DNA from 3 places in the Chryseobacterium metallicongregator genome. Region 2 is predicted to be linked to each of the others. Evidence: riboswitches for the same ligand, from Rfam matches in the RefSeq annotation. Region 2 holds a riboswitch; each other region holds the start of a gene.
What was found. Region 2 has a riboswitch for cobalamin ahead of REB14_RS09995 (TonB-dependent receptor plug domain-containing protein). Riboswitches for the same ligand answer to the same signal wherever they lie in the genome.
Positions count from the first base shown of each region.

Region 1: another riboswitch for cobalamin. It lies ahead of metE (5-methyltetrahydropteroyltriglutamate--homocysteine S-methyltransferase); the one in region 2 lies ahead of REB14_RS09995 (TonB-dependent receptor plug domain-containing protein).
Region 3: another riboswitch for cobalamin. It lies ahead of REB14_RS10850 (acyl-CoA thioesterase); the one in region 2 lies ahead of REB14_RS09995 (TonB-dependent receptor plug domain-containing protein).

Region 1 covers NZ_JAVIXS010000020.1:511,955-514,225, forward strand. Annotated here, with positions in the region: gene metE (5-methyltetrahydropteroyltriglutamate--homocysteine S-methyltransferase) at 1-821, opposite strand, end outside; cobalamin riboswitch at 1,001-1,186, opposite strand; gene REB14_RS20235 (Lrp/AsnC family transcriptional regulator) at 1,382-1,843, shown strand; gene REB14_RS20240 (LytR/AlgR family response regulator transcription factor) at 1,867-2,271, opposite strand, start outside.
Region 2 covers NZ_JAVIXS010000006.1:308,465-310,735, reverse strand. Annotated here, with positions in the region: gene REB14_RS09995 (TonB-dependent receptor plug domain-containing protein) at 1-1,198, opposite strand, end outside; cobalamin riboswitch at 1,231-1,408, opposite strand; gene REB14_RS09990 (T9SS type A sorting domain-containing protein) at 1,543-2,271, opposite strand, start outside.
Region 3 covers NZ_JAVIXS010000006.1:514,006-516,276, forward strand. Annotated here, with positions in the region: gene REB14_RS10845 (DUF4932 domain-containing protein) at 1-516, opposite strand, end outside; gene REB14_RS10850 (acyl-CoA thioesterase) at 691-1,074, opposite strand; cobalamin riboswitch at 1,191-1,370, opposite strand; gene REB14_RS10855 (hypothetical protein) at 1,405-2,205, opposite strand; gene REB14_RS10860 (ATP-binding cassette domain-containing protein) at 2,236-2,271, opposite strand, start outside.

The DNA.
Region 1 (2,271 bases), on a different contig from region 2:
GGATTTCTCACCAGATCAACATGCAATGTATTCACAGGAAGGGAAACAGCAAGTGACGCATTATCTTTTAATCCGTCAAAATACGTAGCTACAATAAATTTCAGTTTCGGGAAACGTTTTCTGATTTCGGCATACACAGAAAGATACGTTTCTTTGGCTTTTTCTGTTAAATCCAATGCAAGAAAAGGTTCATCAAACTGAATCCATTCTGCTCCCTGATCCTGAAGTTTAGTTAAAATCTCTGTATAAACAGTAAGAAGATTTCCAGCCAGATCCAATTTATCGAAGCCTTCTTCTTTTTCTTTTCCTAATAACAGATAAGAAACCAGTCCGATAATCACCGGTTTTGCATTGATTCCAGCTTGTTTTGCTCCTGCAAATTCATTGAAAATTTTATCTGAGCTCAGTTTAAACTGTTGATTTTTATAAAATTCCGGAACGATATAGTGATAGTTGGTATCGAACCATTTGGTCATTTCCATTGCGGTAATGTCCAATCCGTCTTTCTGATATCCTCTTGCCATCGCAAAATAAAGATCCAACTCAGTATTGTTCTTTTTAAGCACTACTTCATGATAACGTGTTGGAATTGCTCCTACTACAAGGCTCATATCCAATACCTGGTCATAGTATGAAAAATCATTACACGGAATAAGGTCTATCCCTGCTTCTTTCTGGATATTCCAGTTTTGGTTACAGATCGTTCTTCCGGTATTCAGAAGTTCTTCCAAAAGGATTTTACCTGACCAATACTGCTCGCAGGCTTTTTTAAGTTCTCTTTTGCTACCAATACGCGGATAGCCAAGGATGTGAGTTTGCATTTTTTTAAACTTTTTAATTAAACTTATTGGGAAAGTTCTTTAAAAGGCTTCGTGATGTTTTAGCAGAAGAAGATTCAGGAAAGTCATGACATAGCAGACAGTGTAATTTCCTTTAAAAAAGAAAATACTCAAATCCGATATATCATCTGTATGACCCCAAAGCTTCAGACCGCGAAAGCATTGTCAATTCAGTAAAGGCAGGTCTCCTGACTTGTAACAGTTTCCGTCATCCTTCCCGCTTTTGGCAGTGGATCTGCAAGGACAGAAACCTTTGGTGTGTTACTTACAGTTGCGCGACAGCTCGTGATTTGCACACGATTCCCTATTAATCTACCTTAAGTAAAACCTTTCCTGTTTGATGAAGTATCTGTAAAGAACTGTACTTTTACCTTTGACTATGGCCATCAGTAAAAGCTTTTAATTTTGTGTAAAATTAACAATACAGAATAAAACTACAACCAACATCAAATAATTAAGCAAATTAAACTTTATAAAATACAAATAGAAGAATATAATTCTGTACATTTGACTGTTTTAATCATTTAAAAGAATAATATTCTGTGGAACAACTCGATGATAAGGATTTGCAGCTGCTCAGGCTGCTCCAGAAAAATGCTAAACTGACCGTTAAGGAACTTGCAAAAGAAATCAACCTATCCACCTCACCTGTTTTTGAAAGGGTAAAAAGACTGGAACAGGATGGGTTTGTTAAAAGATATGCAGCCGTTCTTGATGCTGAAAAACTGAATCGTGGGTTTACTGTTTTCTGCCAGATCAAACTTAAAATTCATGACAGATCTGTAGGCTATGATTTTGTAAAAGAGATTTTAGAAATTGAAGAAGTTGCCGAATGCTACAATATCTCCGGAGATTTTGATTTCCTTCTGAAAGTTCAGGTAAGGGATATGAAGCATTATCAGGATTTTGTATTCAATAAGCTCGGATCTGTAGATTCCATAGGAAGTACGCACAGTACTTTTGTGATGGCTGAGGTAAAAAATAACCATGGACTCACCATTTAATGGAATAAAACCGGAAAACTCATTTATTCTTCAATCCATTTTCTGAAAGCAGATGTGTTGCTCTGGCTTGTGATAAGATGATCTTTCTGCCCTTTTATCTGAACGGAAAGTGTATTTTTATTGTACCGCTCTATTCTTTCAATATGATGTTTCTGAACAAGCTCACTCCGGTTGATCCTGAAAAAATCAGAAGGATTCAACTGCATTTCAATTTCTTTTAAAGTAGATTCATTCAACAGATGTTTTTTTCCTGCTGTATCAAAAGCAAAAACAACTCCTTCTTCTGCTCTAAAGAAAGAGATCTCTTCCGTATTGATAAAATAAAGTCCCTGGTGTGAACTGACAGTGAATCTTTTCTTATAATTTTTCTGGGTATGGTTGTTATTCAGCATTTCCTGAAGTTTTGCCAAAACATCTTGCGGTTCTGA
Region 2 (2,271 bases):
TTGACACATTAAAGCTTACATCATACCATTTTGCAGCATTCCATTTCCCTGAGAATGAGTACATCAACGGAGAATTTATATCTTCCACAAAATCTTTCTTGAATCCACCCTCAAAACGAAGGTTTTTGGTTGCAAAATATCTTAATAATCCTGAAACAGAACCCATATTTCTGCTGACGCTGGATATTCCGTTTTGATATCCCTCTCCTTTATTAACCTGAAACTCTCCGATGATATTAAAATTCCACTTTGAATTCAGGAAATAATTAAAATCATTTTTAAAGATATAATTTTTCCCGGTTCCTCCACTTGATTTAGGTTGATTTAACGAACCGAAAAATTGAAAATTCTCTTCTGTATAAGCTGCTTTAAGGGAATTACTGAACTTTGTTTTGTTCCAGTCCCAGGAAAGAAGGCTTCTTACACTTTGAGTTTTATATTTCGTTTTTGTTCCCGTTTCTTCATACACGGGAAAACGCTGTGAAGAATCAAAAAACTGGCTCTGCCAAGAAACTTTATGATCGTTTGTAATTTTATAGGATGCTCCTACATTAAATGTTGTATTGTAATAACTCCCGTTTCTGTTGATATAGTTCAGGTCACTTACTTTATAATCATTTTCACTTACAGAATAATTTCCGGAGGCTTTGAAACTGAATCTATCATTGCTGTAAGATCCTTTTATAAAATTATTATAAGTATTAAAAGAAGCGACTTCAGAAAATAAAGAACCATGGAAACCTTTATTAAAGTCAAGCGTATTATTCAGGTGAATACTTCCTCCAATAGCACCACTTCCGTATATTACACTTCCTCCTCCAGCCTTTACACCAATCTGATCATATCCGAACAAGGCAATATTATTGATATCTCCCTGTCCCAGAAAATTGGAATTGATATTAATTCCATTCCATACAAAAGCAGTCTGCTGAGCAGTAGTTCCCCTGAAAGAAGGTGAAGAAACAGCACCACGGCCATTTTCTTTGATAAAAACCTGTGACTGAAATCTCAGAAGTTCAGAAAGATTACTGGAGTTTTTCTCAGCATCTTCTGCTGAAATTATTTTTACGGGATGAAAAAGTTTCACCCTATTCATCTGATTGTCGAAGACATAAACAGTATCGATGGCCTTCTCTTGTCCAAAAAGAAAACAGCCATACGATGAAAAAAGCAGTACTAAAGATCTTTTTATATCCATACTTTTTTACTTTTCCTCCGAAAGCAATATGTTTTTTAATTATAATTCCGGCAGGTCTCCTGACTTTCGCATTCTGCTCCTTCCCGTTATTAAACAGTGGCTTTTTGCAGAAACTTGAGTTGCGATTTACAGTTGCGGGGACAGTCCGGGAGTTACACCCGATTCCCTTTTCATTCCAAAATACTGGAAACCAAAATTTTTGCAAAGATAGTTTTTTATATGTATTTGCCAAAAATCAGGCTTTTCCTTAAAAACATTATCTTTTTTGATCTATAACAAAAAAGAACGGCCGCTTTCAATATTGAAAACAGCCATTCATCCCACTACTTTACTATTTATATATGTTATTTTTTTATAAATTTATAAGCCTCCTGTTGTACTCCTTTTACAGAATATTGCAAAATATAACCTCCTTTTGACAGGGATGAAACATCAATCTGCTCTTCTACATGATCAAATGATTTTACCTTTTGTCCAACCATATTATAAATTTCAGCTTTCTCTATTTTTCCTTTTCCTTTAAAATATAGAATATCAGTCACAGGATTAGGATAGATCCTCATATTGTTTTTCTCTTTTACAGCATCATTCACCGATAAGAATTCAGAAGTATCCAGATAAAAAGCAATTATCTGACCTGAAGCATTCGTCCCTGATCCGGCAATTTTCTTTCCGTCCTGTGAAATTGCTAAAGGAAGCCCCATCGTGACTCCATTGGTTGCAATTCCTAAAGATGCTGCATAATCATTCAGATTAATTCTTCCGGTAGCAAAGGTCCAGATAAAGCCTTCCCCTGACATAGGAGGTGCTCCAAATGCTCTGTAATACCCAATTACTTTTTTTCCATCAGCAGAAATTCCTGTTGCTCCTCCTTTGAAGCTGAAAGAAGCATTAGGATGGGTTATATAAGTAAGCCCACTTACCGCATTCCAGACATAAGGATTAGGATTTGCTGAGCCTATGATTGTATTTCCGTCTGCAGAAATTCCTCCTGCTTCCCCTACATTATTCCCATTATTATCTGTAATAAAACTTTCTACTCCATCCTGCCATTTTGCCCCACTTCTTGTTCC
Region 3 (2,271 bases), 210 kb from region 2:
AGGTTGTCCGGCAATTTTATCCAGGAATGCATAGGTATCATTGATGTAATAATACTCTTTGTAATTAGCAATTAAAGTATTATAAAACTGTTGATGATTTTTATAAAAGGCTCTGTAATTCGATTTCTTTACAAAATCATTGATAAGCTCCAGATTTTCATCTACTTCTTTAGGACCAAAGGAATTGAAAGGAAAGTCTCTTTTAAGTAAACCTTTTTCATCAAAAGAAAATGCATAGAAATCAGTTCGGAAGCCTAAGAATTTTTTCCAGTCTTTTCTTGAATAATTGACTTGTTTCAGCAGAGGATGATCTTTTACAGGTTCAAAATATGTAATAATTTCATCGTAATACGGTGGGATTTTCTGAACATCATAAGGATCTGTTCTGCCATATTCAGTGAGGGCCAGAATAATATTTCCCAATTCGTAACTTTCCGAAAGTTCAATTTTTACGTCTTTTTGTGCTCTTAATGAAATTGAAAGGATAAGGGTAATGATTAAAATAATCTTTTTCATGAAATATCGGTTCTTCTATAGTTTTTAGTGACAGCAATGTAAAAATAATTTTTTTGCCATGCTAAAAGTAAATAAAAAACAAATGAATTTCAATCAATTTTTGGCTGAGAAATAATATGTTGTTTTTGAAGGTGAAAATTTCGGGCGGCCAATGGCCGCCCGAAGCTTTATTATTTATAGTATCTGAATTGGTTTCTTGAATTCGTCAATCGCTACAAAAGTAAAATCACCTATAATTGCTTTTTCTCTTTCATAGGAATACATCTGCTCTGTGTAAATTTCAACGTTTACTTTCATACTGGTTTTTCCAACATATGAAACTTTTCCGATCAGCTCAACGATGGTTCCGGCAGGAATAGGTTTTTTGAAATCAATCTTATCACTGCTTACCGTTACCACTCTTTTTCTGGCAAAACGGGTTGCTGTGATAAAAGCTACTTCGTCCATCAGCTGCATCGCTGTACCTCCAAAAAGAGTATCATAATGATTGGTTGTATTAGGGAAAACCGCTTTAAAGATTCTGGTTTCGGATGCTTCAATTCTTTCTTCTGTAGTCATATATCATTATTAATTAAAGCGATAAGAAATGATATTAAAACAACAGAATAATGACAGGAACTTACAGAACTCCTGAAACAATCCATCAGATCAATACAACTTCAAATCGCGAAAGTTACATGTTTAAGAAAAAGGCAGGTCTCCTGACTTGTAGCATCATTTATCTCCTTCCCATGCCTCGCACAGTGGATCTTTGATAAAGATTTCAGCTACTTACAGTTGCGCGACAGTCCGTGATTTTCACACGGTTCCCTTTTAATCTGCAGTGATGCAGAACCAATTTCTGTGATGAATAAGTGTAAAACTTTTTCGGGTGCAAAAATAATGAATTTATTCCGGATTATGATAAATAATCTGGCTGATTACTCTTCCTTTCTTAATCGTCCAGAGTGTAGTGTATCTGTTTTCTCCTGAACCGTTTATCATATAAAGGAAAATATTATCGTTGTCAAGGGAAGTTACTCCAATGTTCTCAAAATCCATGGTAGGCTGGAACATGTTTTTAATGGCTTCTCTTACAAAAACAGAACCTCTTCCGGGTTGCTGGACTCTAATAGATTTGATTTCGGTCATTCCTTCAGGAAGATCATTCCCGATTCCCCATGGTTTCACTTTATCAATGGTGAGAATTTTTCCATCGGCATCTTTTTCCTTTTTACGGTATCCGGCATTGGAAGGATAAATATCAATCACTACTTTGCTTCTTTGGGCAGTAGGAATCTTAGGGTCAGAATTGTCAGTGAAAATAAGGGATTTTCCATTTTTAGATTTAGAAGGAGTGTAGGCAGGAAGCTGGTCCACATAGGCAATACGTCCTTTATTCACCATTCCTTCTTTATCAAGAGTTTCATAACGTACAAAAGGCTTGTCATCATCCTGTTTCTCCGGATATTTGATCCAGATCCACTCTGTTTCTCCTGGAGCAGGTTTTACATAAACAAAAACATCTCCTTTACGCATACGGATCTTGTCTACAATTTTTCGGTAGTCGTCTTTATGTACACGTACGTTGGCATATCCTTCTTCAGCTTTTACAACTCCAAAAGGAACTTTTGTCTGCCCTTTTACAAAAGCTATAGATAAAATACTGAATGCAGATAAATAGAATGCTTTATTTATAAAAGTCATCATGAAATTTTTTTTGATCCCCAAATATATAAATTAAATACTTTTCGGGAGATAATTATACCGCTGCAG